Regions from separate parts of the Streptomyces zhihengii genome, predicted to be linked through region 3. Evidence: riboswitches for the same ligand, from Rfam matches in the RefSeq annotation. Region 3 holds a riboswitch; each other region holds the start of a gene.
What was found. Region 3 has a riboswitch for cyclic di-AMP ahead of JE024_RS14110 (C40 family peptidase). Riboswitches for the same ligand answer to the same signal wherever they lie in the genome.
Positions count from the first base shown of each region.

Region 1: another riboswitch for cyclic di-AMP. It lies ahead of JE024_RS18460 (M23 family metallopeptidase); the one in region 3 lies ahead of JE024_RS14110 (C40 family peptidase).
Region 2: another riboswitch for cyclic di-AMP. It lies ahead of JE024_RS04760 (M23 family metallopeptidase); the one in region 3 lies ahead of JE024_RS14110 (C40 family peptidase).

Region 1 covers NZ_JAFEJA010000001.1:4,393,406-4,398,008, reverse strand. The annotation lists gene JE024_RS18470 (PrsW family intramembrane metalloprotease) at 1-666, shown strand, start outside; gene JE024_RS18465 (aldo/keto reductase) at 790-1,734, opposite strand; gene JE024_RS18460 (M23 family metallopeptidase) at 1,952-3,001, opposite strand; cyclic di-AMP (ydaO/yuaA leader) riboswitch at 3,013-3,169, opposite strand; gene JE024_RS18455 (PP2C family protein-serine/threonine phosphatase) at 3,513-4,603, opposite strand, start outside.
Region 2 covers NZ_JAFEJA010000001.1:1,133,133-1,137,735, reverse strand. The annotation lists gene JE024_RS04780 (aspartate aminotransferase family protein) at 1-392, shown strand, start outside; gene JE024_RS04775 (helix-turn-helix domain-containing protein) at 498-1,085, shown strand; gene JE024_RS04770 (DUF6126 family protein) at 1,110-1,274, shown strand; gene JE024_RS04765 (tyrosine-protein phosphatase) at 1,389-2,201, opposite strand; cyclic di-AMP (ydaO/yuaA leader) riboswitch at 2,721-2,884, shown strand; gene JE024_RS04760 (M23 family metallopeptidase) at 2,887-3,813, shown strand; gene JE024_RS04755 (SGNH/GDSL hydrolase family protein) at 4,001-4,603, shown strand, end outside.
Region 3 covers NZ_JAFEJA010000001.1:3,407,035-3,411,637, forward strand. The annotation lists gene JE024_RS14100 (M23 family metallopeptidase) at 1-385, shown strand, start outside; gene pcrA (DNA helicase PcrA) at 477-2,927, opposite strand; cyclic di-AMP (ydaO/yuaA leader) riboswitch at 3,171-3,332, shown strand; gene JE024_RS14110 (C40 family peptidase) at 3,335-4,501, shown strand; gene JE024_RS14115 (hypothetical protein) at 4,592-4,603, opposite strand, start outside.

The DNA of each region.
Region 1 (4,603 bases), 990 kb from region 3:
ACCTTCTTCGTCCGCATCGTGATGTCGCCGTTCGCCCACCCGCTCTTCACGGTGCTCACCGGCATCGGCTTCGGCATCGCCGCCCTCTGGCCGCGGCGCCGCCGGATACGCCGGGTGCTGCTCCCGCTGCTGGGCCTGCTGCTGGCCATGGGCATGCACGCCCTGTGGAACGGCTCCACCACCCTGTTCGGGCCGTGGGGCTTCTACGCGGTGTACGCGGCGTTCATGGTGCCCGCGTTCGGGCTGCTGACCTGGTGGTCGATCTGGACCCGCCAGCGGGAGCTGCGCACGATAGCCGCCCAGCTCCCGGCGTACGCGGTGGCCGGCTGGCTGACGAATCCGGAGCCCCGGGCACTGTCGTCGATGCGCGCCCGCACGCTGGCCCGGGACTTCGCCCGGCGCACCTGGGGCCGCCCGGCGGCGCACGCGGTCTCCGAGTACGAGACGTACGCGACCTCGCTCGCCTTCCTCCGGCACCGGGCCCACCGCGGCACGGCGGGCCCGGACTTCGTGGAGCGCGAGCGGGAACTCCTGCACCACCTGTGGGTGCGCCGGGAGGTGGCCGCCCCGTCGCTGGCGTACGCGGCCCGGGCGACGGGCCGGGTCGCGGTGCCGCCGCCGCACCGCGACTACGACGTCTTCAACCCGTACCGCGCCACGCCCTGACGGCACGGCGGACGGGCTCCCCCCGACCGGCCGCAGCGCCCCGGCGGACGGGCTCCCCGCGACCCGCCGCAGCGCCCCGGCGGGTCGGACCCGCCGGGGCACCGGGGCCGCCTGGGGTTCGCGCTACGCGGACGCGGCCGTCAGCTCGGCCAGTTCCTCGGGGGTGAGCTCCAGATCGGCCACCGCGGTCAGCGCGGGAAGCTGCCCGACCGTGCGCGCCGAGGCGATCGGCGCCACGACGGTCGGCTGCGCGGCCAGCCAGGCGAGCGCGACGGTGGCGATCCCGGCCCCGCGGGCCTCGGAGATCCGGTCGAGCGCGGCCAGGACCAGGCGGCCCCGCTCGGTCTCCAGGTGCTTGCCGGCGCCCTCCGCCCGGGCGCTGTCCACGGTGGTGCCCGGACGGTACTTGCCGGTGAGGAAGCCGGAGGCCAGCGCGTAGTAGGGCACGGCGGCCAGGCCGGCGCGCCGCGCCTCGTCCGCGAGGGCGCCCTCGTAGGTGTCCCGCGAGAGCAGGTTGTAGTGCGGCTGGAGGACGGTGTAGGGGGTGAGTCCCTCGCTCTCGGCGAAGTCGAGGGACGCCCGCAGGCGCTCGGCGCTCAGGTTGGACGCGCCGAGGGCGCGGACCTTGCCGTCCTTCACCAACTGGTCGAGCGCGACGACGATCTCCTCGACGGGCACGGCCGGGTCGTCGAAGTGGGAGTAGTACAGATCGATGTGATCGGTGCCCAGGCGCCGCAGCGACTCCTCCGCCGCGGCCTTGATCGTGGTGGCGCTCAGGCCCTTGAACCGCGGGTGCGCGCCGACCTTGGTCGCGACGACGACATCGGCCCGGTTGCCGCGCGCGGCGAGCCACTTGCCGATGACGGTCTCGGACTCGCCGCCCTCGTTGCCCGGCACCCAGGAGGAATAGGTGTCGGCCGTGTCGACGAAGTTGCCGCCCGCCGCGGTGTACGCGTCGAGGACGGCGAAGGACTGGGTCTCGTCGGCGGTCCATCCGAAGACGTTGCCGCCGAGGGAGAGCGGGAAGACGTCGAGACCGGACCGGCCGAGGGTGCGTAGAGAGGTCATGAGCGGTCAACCGTATGATCCCGCTCCGCTATTCCGCGGCGGCTCCGCCGACGTGGCCCGCCGGCCCGTTCCGCCGCCCCTGCCGGGACCCCGGCCCGGCAGGGGTGACTCCGCGGCAGGTGCCCGGACACGGGTCCGCCGGCCCAGGCGTCGGGGGGTGAGCGCCGGGACCGGCGGGGTCCGTCGGAAGGTGTGCCCGTGCGGCGGGCGGCCGGGGTCAGACGGTGAGGCCCTTGCCCCGCAGCCAGGCGAGCGGGTCGATGCCGGAGCCGCCCGCGGTGTGGACCTCCATGTGCAGGTGGGGCCCGGTGACGTTGCCGGTGGCGCCGACGCGGCCGATGGTCTCGCCGGTGGTGACCTTCTGCCCGGCGCTCGCGGTCATCGACGACAGGTGGGCGTACCAGACCTCGGTGCCGTCCTCGAGCTCCAGCACGATCCGGTAGCCGTACGAGCCGGACCAGCCGGCCGAGGTGACGGTGCCGGTGTGAACGGCCTTGACCGGGGTACCCGTCGGCGCGGCGAAGTCCAGTCCGGTGTGCTGGCCGGAGGACCACATGGAGCCGGACTCACCGTAGGTGGAGGTCAGGGTGTACGAGGAGGTGGGCAGGGACCAGCTCCTGGCGAGCTCGGCCAGGCGCTCGGCCTCGGCCTTGGCCCGGGCGGCCTCCTCGGCCTTGCGCTTCTCCTCGGCGGCCTGCTTCTCGGCGGCCGACTGCTGCTTCGCGGCCTGGGCGGCGGCCTGTTCGGCGGCCGACTTCTCCGCCGCGGCCTTGGCCTCGGCGTCGGCCTCGGCCCGCTGCTGCTCGGCCTGCTGGAGGATCCGGGCGCGCAGTGCCTCGCCCGCGCCGGCCGCCTGCTCGCCGCCGGCCCGCTCGCCGCTGTCGGCGACCGCGGTCATCGCGGTGAGCGGGGCGTGGTTCGCGGTCCCGTCGCCGTCCGAGTCGTCGGAGATCAGCGAGCCCACACCCGGGAGGGAGGAGGCGTCGGGAAGGTGGTCGGTGATGGAGTCGGGCAGGGATATCGACACCGCGGGCTTGTCCTGCGCGGTGGCCATGCCACCCGCGCCGACGGCCGCGATGACGCCGACTCCGAGAACGGTGGAGCTGCGGGCGAGTCCGCCCCGCTGCTTGGCCACGCGGTGCCGCCCGCGCACGGGCCGGATGGTCTCCTCGGTCGGATTCCACTCCTCGTACGACCGTTCCGGGGCGTCGCCGCCGAAAGAGGAAGGGGCGAACGGGGCCTCGGGGGCAGGCATGTTGGACGCCACGAAGGCGTACTCCTTTCCTTCCTTCTCGCCTACCGGGTTAGCTGACGGGTTCGGAGCAGGAAGGTCTCCTACGGGTGCCATCGGCCGCGCACAGAGCGGCAGATGATGCCCGATTCACCCCAATGAGTGGTTCCCCGGTTCCCTTGCGGAATTCGGCGCGCGCGTACGGTGCCGCCACTGGCGACGGCTGGGACGACCGCGTTGCGTTATCGAACGTTAATAGACGGCGGGGCTGGATTCCAAGCCGTTCCGACTGATCGTTAACGACTGTGGCCAGGACTTATCGGGACAGAAGCAGCCGGAATCGGGCGACTTGATCGACCTTCAGACGGGCCACGGGTTCTGATGGTGTGTCAGATGTTATGCGCAGTGGCATTCCCCGACTACGCACGGTGCCCGCCCACCGACCGGCCCCACGCCACCGTGCGCCCGCGCCCTTCCGCCGGGGTGCCAGGCCCCGGCCTGTCGGGCCGCTGCGCCGACCGCTCGGCCGGGCCGCTGGATCGACGGCTCAGTCGGCGGGGACGACCGGAACCGTACGGCGCCGGTCCGGCTGCCCCGCCGAGGGCCGGGCCACCGCCATCAGCGCCATGTCGTCGGAGGGCCCGCCCCCGGAGTAGCGCCGCACATCGTCCACCAGGGCGTCCAGCAGTTCCTCCGGGCCGGGGAAGACACGCCCCCGCAGCCGCTCGCCCGGGTCGTAGAAGACGCCGTGCGCGTCCCGCGCCTCGGAGAGGCCGTCGGTGTAGAGCAGCAGGGTGGAGCCGGCCGGCAGCGGGTACGCGTCCGCCCGGTCCGGCCCGCCCCCCAGGTCCCCCATCCCGAGCGGCAGCGCCGGCTCGGTCGGCGCGAGCGACACCAGCGAGCCGTCCGCGTGGAGCAGCAGCGGGTCGGGGTGGCCCCGGTTCACCAGCCGTACCGCGTACCCGTCCCCGGGCGGGCCGCCCGCCCGTACAGCGGGGATCTCGCCGATCACGGCCGTGGTGAAGCCCTCGAAGGCGTCCAGCCCGGGCCGCCGCACACCCTCGCGTTTCAGCGCCCGCTCCAGCCGCTGCGCCACGGCCTCCAGCGTGCTCTCCTGCTCGGCCGCCTCCCGGAAGGACCCGACCAGCACGGCGACCGCCGAGACCGCCTCCATGCCCTTGCCCCGGACGTCCCCCACGATCAGCCGGACGCCCCAGGGGGTGTCCTGCACGGCGAAGAGGTCGCCGCCGATGAACGCGTCCGCCTGCGCGGCCTCGTACCGCGCGGCGACCTGGAGCCCGGCGATCCGGTCCTGCGGTTCGGGCAGCACGGCGCGCTGGGCCGCCTCGGCGATCACCCGGGCCGAGGCCAGGCGTTCGCTGCCCAGCCGTACGACCCGGTTGATCAGCAGCGCGACGGCCGAGACGGTGGCCACCGTGGTCACCTCGGTGAAGGAGGTGATCTCGGTGACGTCCTGGTTGTAGACGTGCAGCCCGGCGGTGGCCACGACGGCGGCGATGCCGGTGAGCAGGGTCACCACCCACGAGGTGAGGGCCGCCGCCACCAGCGGGGCCGCGGCGAAGAGCGGCACGGCGGTGAAGCGGGGAGGGCTGAGGGCGTCGAAGAAGGCGCCGCCGA
Region 2 (4,603 bases), 2.3 Mb from region 3:
GCGAACTGCTGCGCTCCCGGCTCGCCGCCCTCGTCGACCGGTACGAGCTGCTGCACGAGGTCCGAGGCCGGGGACTGATGATCGGCATCGAGTTCGGCCGGCCCGAGTCGATCAGGCTCCGCAGCCGCTGGGCGATGCTCCAGGCGGCACGCAAGGGACTCTTCGCGCAGATGGTCGTGGTGCCCCTGCTCCAGCGGCACCGGATCCTCACCCAGGTCTCCGGGGACCACCTGGAGGTGATCAAGCTGATCCCGCCGCTGATCATCGGCGAGCGGGAGGTCGACCGCTTCGTGTCGGCGTTCACCGCCGTGATGGACGACGCCCACAACGGCGGCGGACTGATGTGGGACTTCGGCAGGACCCTGGTGCGCCAGGCCGTCGGCAACCGCTGAGCGCGGCCCGGCCCAGCTCCGCGCCGCCCTCGGGCTCGCCCGCCCCGTTTTTGCCTCAGGGGCAAGAAACTTGCCTCAGCGGCAAGCAGGTGGCGCAATGGTCACATGACCACATCCGCCGCGACGCCGGCCGACGGGCTCGACCGCGTCGCCCCCCGGCTGCGCGACCTGCGCCGCAGCAGAGGGCTCACCCTGGAGGCCGCCGCCCTGCGCGCCGGGCTCTCGCCCGCCCATCTGTCCCGCCTGGAGACCGGGCACCGCCAGCCCTCGCTGCCGATGCTCCTCGCTCTCGCCAGGATCTACGGTACGACGGTCGGCGAGGTGCTCGGCGAGCTGCCGCCCGAGGAGCAGCCCGTCATCCGCGGCGGCCGGGCCGCCCCGATGAACGCCGACGGCTGGACGTACCACCAGGTCGGCGCCTCCGGCCGCGCCATGCAGGCGCTGCGGGTGGTGGTGCCGTACGGCGCCCAGGGCGACCTGGTCCGGGTGCACCCCGGCGAGGAGTGGCTGTACGTCCTCGACGGCCGCCTGCGCCTCGTCCTCGGCGACACCGTCCACGAGATGGCGCCCGGCGACAGCGCCCACTTCGACTCGCTGACCCCCCACCGGATCGCCGCCGCCACCTCCGACGGGGCGGAGCTGCTCTTCATGCACACGCTGCTCCAGAGCCCCGACTTCCATCCGCACGTCTGACCCGGAAGGTACGTGATCCAGGACATGTCGCACGATCCGCTGGACGGCAGAGCGCGACCGGGCGCGAGCCCGCGTGAGGACCGCTTCCCCCGCGGGCTGGTGATCCGCCTCTTCGCCTATCTGATCGCCGGCCACCTCGTGGCCGGCTTCCTCTACCTGCTGTTCCTCGTCGGCGCTCGGAACCAGTAGCCCCGCCGCCGGCCGCCCGCCCGCCCGCCGCCCGCCCGCCGGCCGCCCGCCGGCCGCCCGCCGGGCGGGACCGGGGGCGGGTCCCCCCGGCCGGGGTTCCGCGCCCGGGCGGGCTCAGGCGTCCTCGACGAGCCGCTCGCGCAGCCGCTCCCGGGTCTCGGGGGAGAGGCCGAGCCCCTCGGAGAAGTACCGCTCCGTCCCGCCCCAGGTCTCGTCGATCGTCTCGAAGGCCGCCGCGAGGTAGGCGGCCCGCGCGTCGAAGAGCGGGTTGAGCAGCTCCATGACCTCCGCGGACATCGCCTCGGGGGAGTCGGAGCTGCGGCGCACCTTGTAGCGGCGGTGCGGGTCGTTGGACTTCAGGTAGTCCGCCTCGATCGCCTCGCGCTCCACGCCGACCGCGAGCAGGGTGACGGCGACGGAGAGACCGGCGCGGTCCTTGCCCGCCGCACAGTGCATCAGCGCGGGCACGCTGTCCTCGGCGAGCGAGTGCAGCACCCGGCTGTGCTCGGCCGTCCGCTCGGTGACGATCAGGCGGTACGAGGCGATCATCCGGTCCGCGCCCTTGCCGTCCGCCAGGATCGCCTTGAGCTGGTCGAGGTTCCCGTCGCGGACCATCCGCCAGAACTCCGCGCCGTCCGCCGGGTCGCTCAGCGGCAGGTTGACGTTGCGCACGCCGGGCAGCTCGACGTCCGGACCCTCCAGCCGGTGGTCCGCGGCGTTGCGGAAGTCGAAGACGGTGTGCAGACCGAGCGTGGACAGGTACGCGGCGTCGCTCGCCGTGGCGTGCGCGAGGTGTCCGCTGCGGAACAGCCTGCCGTGCCGCACCCGCCGGCCGTCCACGGTGGGCAGCCCGCCGACGTCGCGGAAATTGCGGACTCCGGCGAGTTCGGGCTCTGTCGACGGGGCCTGCGGCAGCTGCTGCGTCACGTGGACTCCTTCGGGTGACTGCCGTCGGCGGTCGCCGACGGAGGCGCGAACCCGACCATACGACACGCGTTCATCATTCAATCGTCCTGTTCGCGCCGGGTCGTGCGGGCATGCCCCCACGGCCCCCGGCCGCCCTCCCCTTCGCCCCGCGGAGCCGCCGGCGGGGAAAGGGGGCGAAGCCGGACGATGCCGCCGATCTTGAGCGGCAAATAGGCCGCCGAACAGCCTTTCGCGCATTCTGTCCGAATTGAGGGTTTGGGGATAACGTGCCCCGCATGAAAGGGAAATGGGCTCGGGCTGGTGAGCAGGATCTCATCGGTGACGGACCGTGCCCGCCGCCCCGGGCTCAACTGCCGCCCCGGGCAGGCCGTCCGGCCGGCGCGCTCCACGCAGGGTGACGGGAAATGCCGCGCCCATTCGGACGCGGCAATGCCTTTCGGAAATCGACGCTTGTTTCCGCCGACGCCGTTCGCCTACGGTCACGCTCGATCCGGACGGAACGCCTAATCCTGCCGCCGACCGGACTCCCAACCGAACCCACGTGTGGCAGGAGCGGGGGACCCAGGTAGTACGCCGTATCCGGAGAATTCGGACGGCTTGGGGTGAAATCGCGCAGCTCGCGCGAACGGGCATCTCCAGCCCGAACCCGACAGCTCACCTCGCAGGCGCCGGAGAGGAAAGCGCCATGCCCCGAAAGGGTAAGCACCGTCGTCCCAAGGCAGGCCCCATCACCCGCGGCTTCGTCGTCGCCGGGACCGGCGGCGCCGCCATCGCACTCCCGCTGATCGGTGCCACCGCCGCCGGTGCGGCCACCGGCCCGGCCCCCGCAGCGGCGCCCGCCCCGGCCGTCGCCTCGGTCCCCGCCGCGGCGTCCGTCGCGGCGAAGGCCCCCGCCGCCAAGGCCCCCAAGACGTACACCGTGGTGGCCGGTGACTACCTGTCGAAGATCGCCGACGAGCAGGACGTCCGCGGCGGCTGGAAGCAGCTCTTCGACGACAACCGCCGCGCCATCGGTGCCGACCCGTCCCTGATCCACCCGGGTCTCGAACTCACCATCGGCGCCAAGTCCCAGGCCAAGAGCGACCCCGAGGTCCGCGCCGACGACTCCTCGCGGGCCTCCCGCGACACCGCGCGCAAGGCCGCCCCCGCGGCGGAGCCGGCCGAGAAGCCCGCGGCCGAGAGCTCTGCGGCCAAGAGCTCGGCCGCCGGGTTCTCCGCGCCCGTCCCCGGTGCCACCATCTCCACGCCGTACCACCAGAACGGCGCGATGTGGTCCAGCGGTTACCACACCGGTGTCGACTTCGTCGCCGCCACCGGCACCTCCGTGAAGGCCGTCGCGGCCGGCACCGTCGTGTCGGCCGGATGGGGTGGCTCGTACGGCAACGAGGTCGTCATCCAGCACACCGACGGCACCTACTCGCAGTACGCCCACCTGTCCTCGCTGTCCGTCTCCAGCGGCCAGTCGGTGACCGGCGGCGACCAGATCGGCCTCTCCGGCTCGACCGGCAACTCCACCGGCCCGCACCTGCACTTCGAGATCCGCACCGGTGCCTCCTACGGCTCGGACGTCGACCCGCTGGCGTACCTGCGCCAGCACGGCGTCTCCCTCTGAGGCGCCCGCGCACTCCTTCCGGCGGCCCTCGGGCGGCCGGTCCGGGTCCCTCGCTCCGTCCGGCGGCGGAGCGGGGGATTCCGCGTATTCCGGCTTGGGGAAAAGTTGACCGGTGGTAAAGATCACCACCCGTCAACCCCTCCTTACGGTCGCGTAGGTCACATCCGCGGGTGAAAGATGCTGTCCCGTGGCAGACGATTCGAGAACAGAGAACAGTGGCGCATTCGGGTCGTACGCGGCGATCGGTGACAGTTTCACCGAGGGCGTCGGCGACCCCGCCCCCGACGGGACGTTCGTCGGATGGGCGGACCGCTTCGCGGTCCTCCTCGACGACCTCGCCCCCGAACACGGCTTCCGCTACGCCAACCTCGCCGTACGCGGCCGCCTGCTCGACCAGATCGTGGCCGAGCAGGTCCCGAGGGCCAAGGAGCTCGCACCCGACCTGGTGAGCTTCTGCGCGGGCGGCAACGACATCATCCGCCCGGGCAGCGACCCGGACGCCGTGGCCGAGCGCTTCGAGGCCGCCGTCGCCGACCTGACGTCGTGCGTCGGCACCGTCATGGTGACCACCGGCTTCGACACCCGTGACGTGCCCGTCCTGCGGCACCTGCGGGGCAAGATCGCCACCTACACCGCCCATGTGCGGGCCATCGCCGACCGGTACGGCTGCCCGGTCCTCGACCTCTGGTCGCTGAAGTCCGTCCAGGACCGGCGCGCCTGGGACGCGGACCGGCTGCACCTCTCGCCCGAGGGGCACACCAGGGTCGCCCTGCGTGCCGCCCAGGTCCTC
Region 3 (4,603 bases):
GCTCCCGGTCAAGCGGACGGGCCTGAGCGCCTACTACGGCCAGTCCGGCGTCAACTGGATGTCGCTGCACAGCGGTATCGACTTCCCCGTGATGCAGGGCACCGAGGTCCTGGCCGCCACCGACGGCACCGTGCGCACCCAGTGGAACGGCGCCTACGGCAACATGGTCATCGTGACCGCCGCCGACGGCACCGAGACCTGGTACTGCCACCTCAGCTCGGCCAAGATCCGCAGCGGCTCGGTCAAGGCGGGCGACGTGATCGCCTACTCGGGCGACACCGGCAACTCCACCGGCCCGCACCTGCACTTCGAGGTGCGCCCCGGTGGCGGCGCGGCGATCGACCCGCTGGCCTGGCTGCGCAGCCACGGCCTCGACCCCACGTAGATCTCGGCGCACCGGCCCCGGCCGGACCTGCGCACACCGGAAAGGGGGCCGCTACGCGGCCCCCTTCTCGCGTCCCCGGGAGGGGGATCGGTCAGAGCTTCTCGACCGGCGCGTACCGCAGCAGCAGCCTCTTCGGCTTCTCGTCGCCGAAGTCGATCGTCGCCTGGGCCTCCGAGCCGGAGCCCGTCACGCCCACGACCGTCCCGAGACCGAACTGGTCATGGGTGACCCGGTCCCCCACCGACAGGGCGATCACGGGCTTGTCGTTGGTGCGCCGGGTCGCGAAGCCGGACGCCCCCGCGCGGGAGCGGGACGACGACAGCGACGAGGTGATCCCGGACGTCGGCCCGGCGGGCGCGGCCATGGGGCCGGTGCGCCGCCAGTCCAGGTGCGCGACCGGGATCTCCTCCAGGAAGCGCGACGGCGGGTTGTACGAGGGCTGCCCCCAGGCGCTGCGCATCGACGAACGCGTCAGGTACAGGCGCTCCCGGGCCCGGGTGATGCCCACGTACGCCAGCCGGCGCTCCTCCTCCAGCTCCTTGGTCTGGCCCAGCGCCCGCATGTGCGGGAAGACGCCGTCCTCCATGCCGGTCAGGAAGACCACCGGGAACTCCAGCCCCTTCGCGGTGTGCAGGGTCATCAGCGTGATGACGCCGGTGCCCTCCGCCTCGTCGTCGGGGATCTGGTCGGAGTCCGCCACCAGCGCGACCTGCTCCAGGAACTCCGCCAGCGTGCCGGCGCCCTCCTCCTCGGAGCGGTCCTGCTCGAACTCCAGCGCCACGGCCGCCAGTTCCTGGAGGTTCTCGATGCGCGTCTCGTCCTGCGGGTCGGTGGACGCCTGGAGTTCGGCGAGGTAGCCCGTCCGCTCCAGGACGGCCTCCAGCACGACGGCGGGACCGGCGCCGGACTCGGCGATGGTCCGCAGCTCCTCCATGAGCACGTTGAACCGCTTGACCGCGTTGGCCGACCGGGCGGCCATGCCGTAGGCCTCGTCGACCCGCTTGAGCGCCTGCGGGAAGGTGATCCGCTCACGCTGCGCCAGGGCGTCGACCATCGCCTCGGCCCGCTCGCCGATGCCGCGCTTGGGCACGTTGAGGATGCGGCGCAGCGGCACGTTGTCCTCGGGGTTGGCGAGCACCCGCAGATAGGCCAGCACGTCGCGGACCTCCTTGCGCTCGTAGAAGCGCACGCCGCCGACGACCTTGTAGGGCAGGCCGACGCGGATGAAGATCTCCTCGAAGACACGGGACTGCGCGTTCGTCCGGTAGAAGACGGCGACGTCCCCGGCGCGGGCGTCGCCCGCGTCCGTGAGCCGGTCGATCTCGTCGGCGACGAACTGCGCCTCGTCGTGCTCGGTGTCCGCGACGTAGCCGGTGATCCGGGCGCCCTCGCCCGCGTTGGTCCACAGGTTCTTCGGGCGGCGGGACTCGTTGCGCTCGATGACGGCGTTGGCGGCGGAGAGGATCGTCTGGGTGGAGCGGTAGTTCTGCTCCAGCAGGATCGTGGTCGCGTCCGGGTAGTCCTCCTCGAACTGGAGGATGTTGCGGATGGTCGCGCCGCGGAAGGCGTAGATCGACTGGTCGGCGTCGCCGACGACGCACAGCTCGGCCGGCCCCAGGTCCTCGTAGCCGGTGCCGACCAGCTCGCGCACGAGCGTGTACTGGGCGTGGTTGGTGTCCTGGTACTCGTCGACCATGACGTGCCGGAAGCGGCGGCGGTAGTGCTCGGCCACGTCGGGGAAGGCCTGGAGCAGGTGGACCGTCGTCATGATGATGTCGTCGAAGTCCAGCGCGTTGGCCTCGCGCAGCCGCGACTGGTACATCCGGTACGCCTCGGCCAGCGTCTTCTCGAAGCCGTCGGCCGCCTGGTCGGCGAAGGTCTCCTCGTCGATCAGCTCGTTCTTCAGGTTGGAGATCTTGGCGCTGAACGACTTCGGCGGGAACTTCTTCGGGTCGAGGTCCAGGTCGCGGCAGACCAGCGCCATCAGGCGCTTGGAGTCGGCGGCGTCGTAGATCGAGAACGACGAGGTGAAGCCGAGCCTCTTCGACTCGCGGCGCAGGATGCGCACACAGGCGCTGTGGAACGTCATGACCCACATGGCGTTCGCCCGGGGGCCGACGAGCTGCTCGACCCGCTCCTTCATCTCCCCGGCGGCCTTGTTGGTGAAGGTGATCGCCAGTATCTGGCCGGGGTGGACGTGCCGGGTGCCCAGCAGATGGGCGATGCGGTGGGTCAGCACCCTGGTCTTGCCGGAGCCCGCGCCGGCGACGATGAGCAGCGGGGAGCCGGTGTGGACGACCGCGGCCGACTGCTGTTCGTTCAGCCCGTCGAGCAGGGCGGCCGGATCCGCCACGGGGCGCGGGTGGCCGTCGCGGTAGTAGCCCTCGCGGGCCGGGGGCACGTCGTAGCCGCCCTGGAAGAGGTCGTCCGGGATCGGCTCCGGTGCGTGCTCCTCGGGCGGCGGGGGCTGCTCCTCCTGGTGGGGCTCCCCCTCGGGGGACTGGAGGCCGGCCAGGAAGCTGTCGTCAAAGAGGCTGCTCATCGCCTACCGAGTCTAGGCGGCCCCACCGACACTCCGGGCCGCATCGGCGGACCCGCCCCCGGAGCAGGGGACGGGACACGGTGTGTGACCGGGCGGATCCGGGACGCCATCGCCGCGTCGCCGGTGAAGAAGGTCACGAAAATGTATCGGACATATCGAACATCAACCTTCACAGCACCCGCACGAGTTGGCTAGCGTGCTCGACCAGACGGCCCGCACCCCTCCCGGCGAACCGCGCCGAACGGGTCGACTGCGCCGAATCCGTGCTGACCGCTGGGCAGTTCGGAACCGGGGACCCACTCAAGCAGCACCGGGGTGAATCGGGCCGTGTCCGCACGGCCCGTAGGGCACCTTCCGTTCGCCCGAACCCGACAGCTAACCCGGTAGGCGGTCCACGGAAGAAGGAGATGCCGGCCTTGGCGTCGCATCGCAGGATCCGCAGTCGCAGCACCAGGACCTCCCCCGCCGTCGGGTTCACGACGGCCGCCCTCGCGGGCGTCACCCTCCTGTCGACGCAGAGCGCCACCGCCTCGCCGAACGACCCCAAGCCCTCCATCGAGGAGGTGCAGAAGAAGGTCGACGACCTCTACCGCCAGGCCGGCAGCGCGACCCAGGAGTACAACAAGGCCAAGGAGTCCACGGCCGAGCAGCGGCGTGAGGTCGACACCCTGCTCGACGAGGCGGCCACCCGCGCCGAGCAGCTCAACGAGTCCCGCCGGGCGCTCGGCACGTTCGCCGCCGCCCAGTACCGCACGGGCGCGGTCACCCCGACCGCCGCGCTGATGTTCGCGGACAGCCCGCAGGCGTACTTCGACCAGTCGCAGCTCATGAACCGCATGACCGACCAGCAGCGGACGGCGGTCAAGGACTACGAGGACGAGCGCGCCGCGGCGGCCGTGCAGCGCGCGGAGGCGGGCAGGAAGCTCCAGGCGCTCACCGAGTCCCAGCAGGCGCTGCGCACGAGCAAGCAGACCGTGCAGACCAAGCTCACCGAGGCCCGCACGCTGCTCGACCGGCTGACGGCCGAGGAGAAGGCCCGGCTCGCCGCCGCCGAGCGCAAGAAGGAGGAGGAGGCCCGGCGGAAGGCGGAGGAGAAGGCCAAGGCGGAGGCCGAGGCCCGCGCTGCGGCGGAGGCCGAGGCGGCCCGCCAGGAGAGGGAGCGGCAGCAGCAGGAGCAGCCGCCGCCTTCCGGCGGTACCGGCGGCACGACCGACGGCAACTACACGGCCAAGGCCGACAAGGTGCTCGCCTTCGCCCGCGCCCAGATCGGCAAGCCCTACGTCTGGGGTGCGACCGGGCCGAGCTCCTACGACTGCTCCGGGCTGACGCAGGCGGCCTGGAAGGCGGCCGGCGTCGACCTGCCGCGCACCACCTGGGACCAGGTGGAGGTCGGCAAGCGGGTGGCGACGGCCGATCTGCTCCCCGGTGACCTCGTCTTCTTCTACGACGACATCAGCCATGTCGGCATCTACATCGGCGACGGCATGATGATCCACGCCCCGAAGCCGGGGGCGAACGTCCGCGAGGAGTCGATCTACTACATGCCGATCTACGGCAGCGTCCGCCCGGTCTGACCCCGGAGCGGACCGGGCGCCCGACGGAAGGGGGCGGCGGCGGCATCACCGGCCGCCGCCGCCCCCTGTGCGCGAGGCGGTTCCCCGGGATCAGGTCCAGAG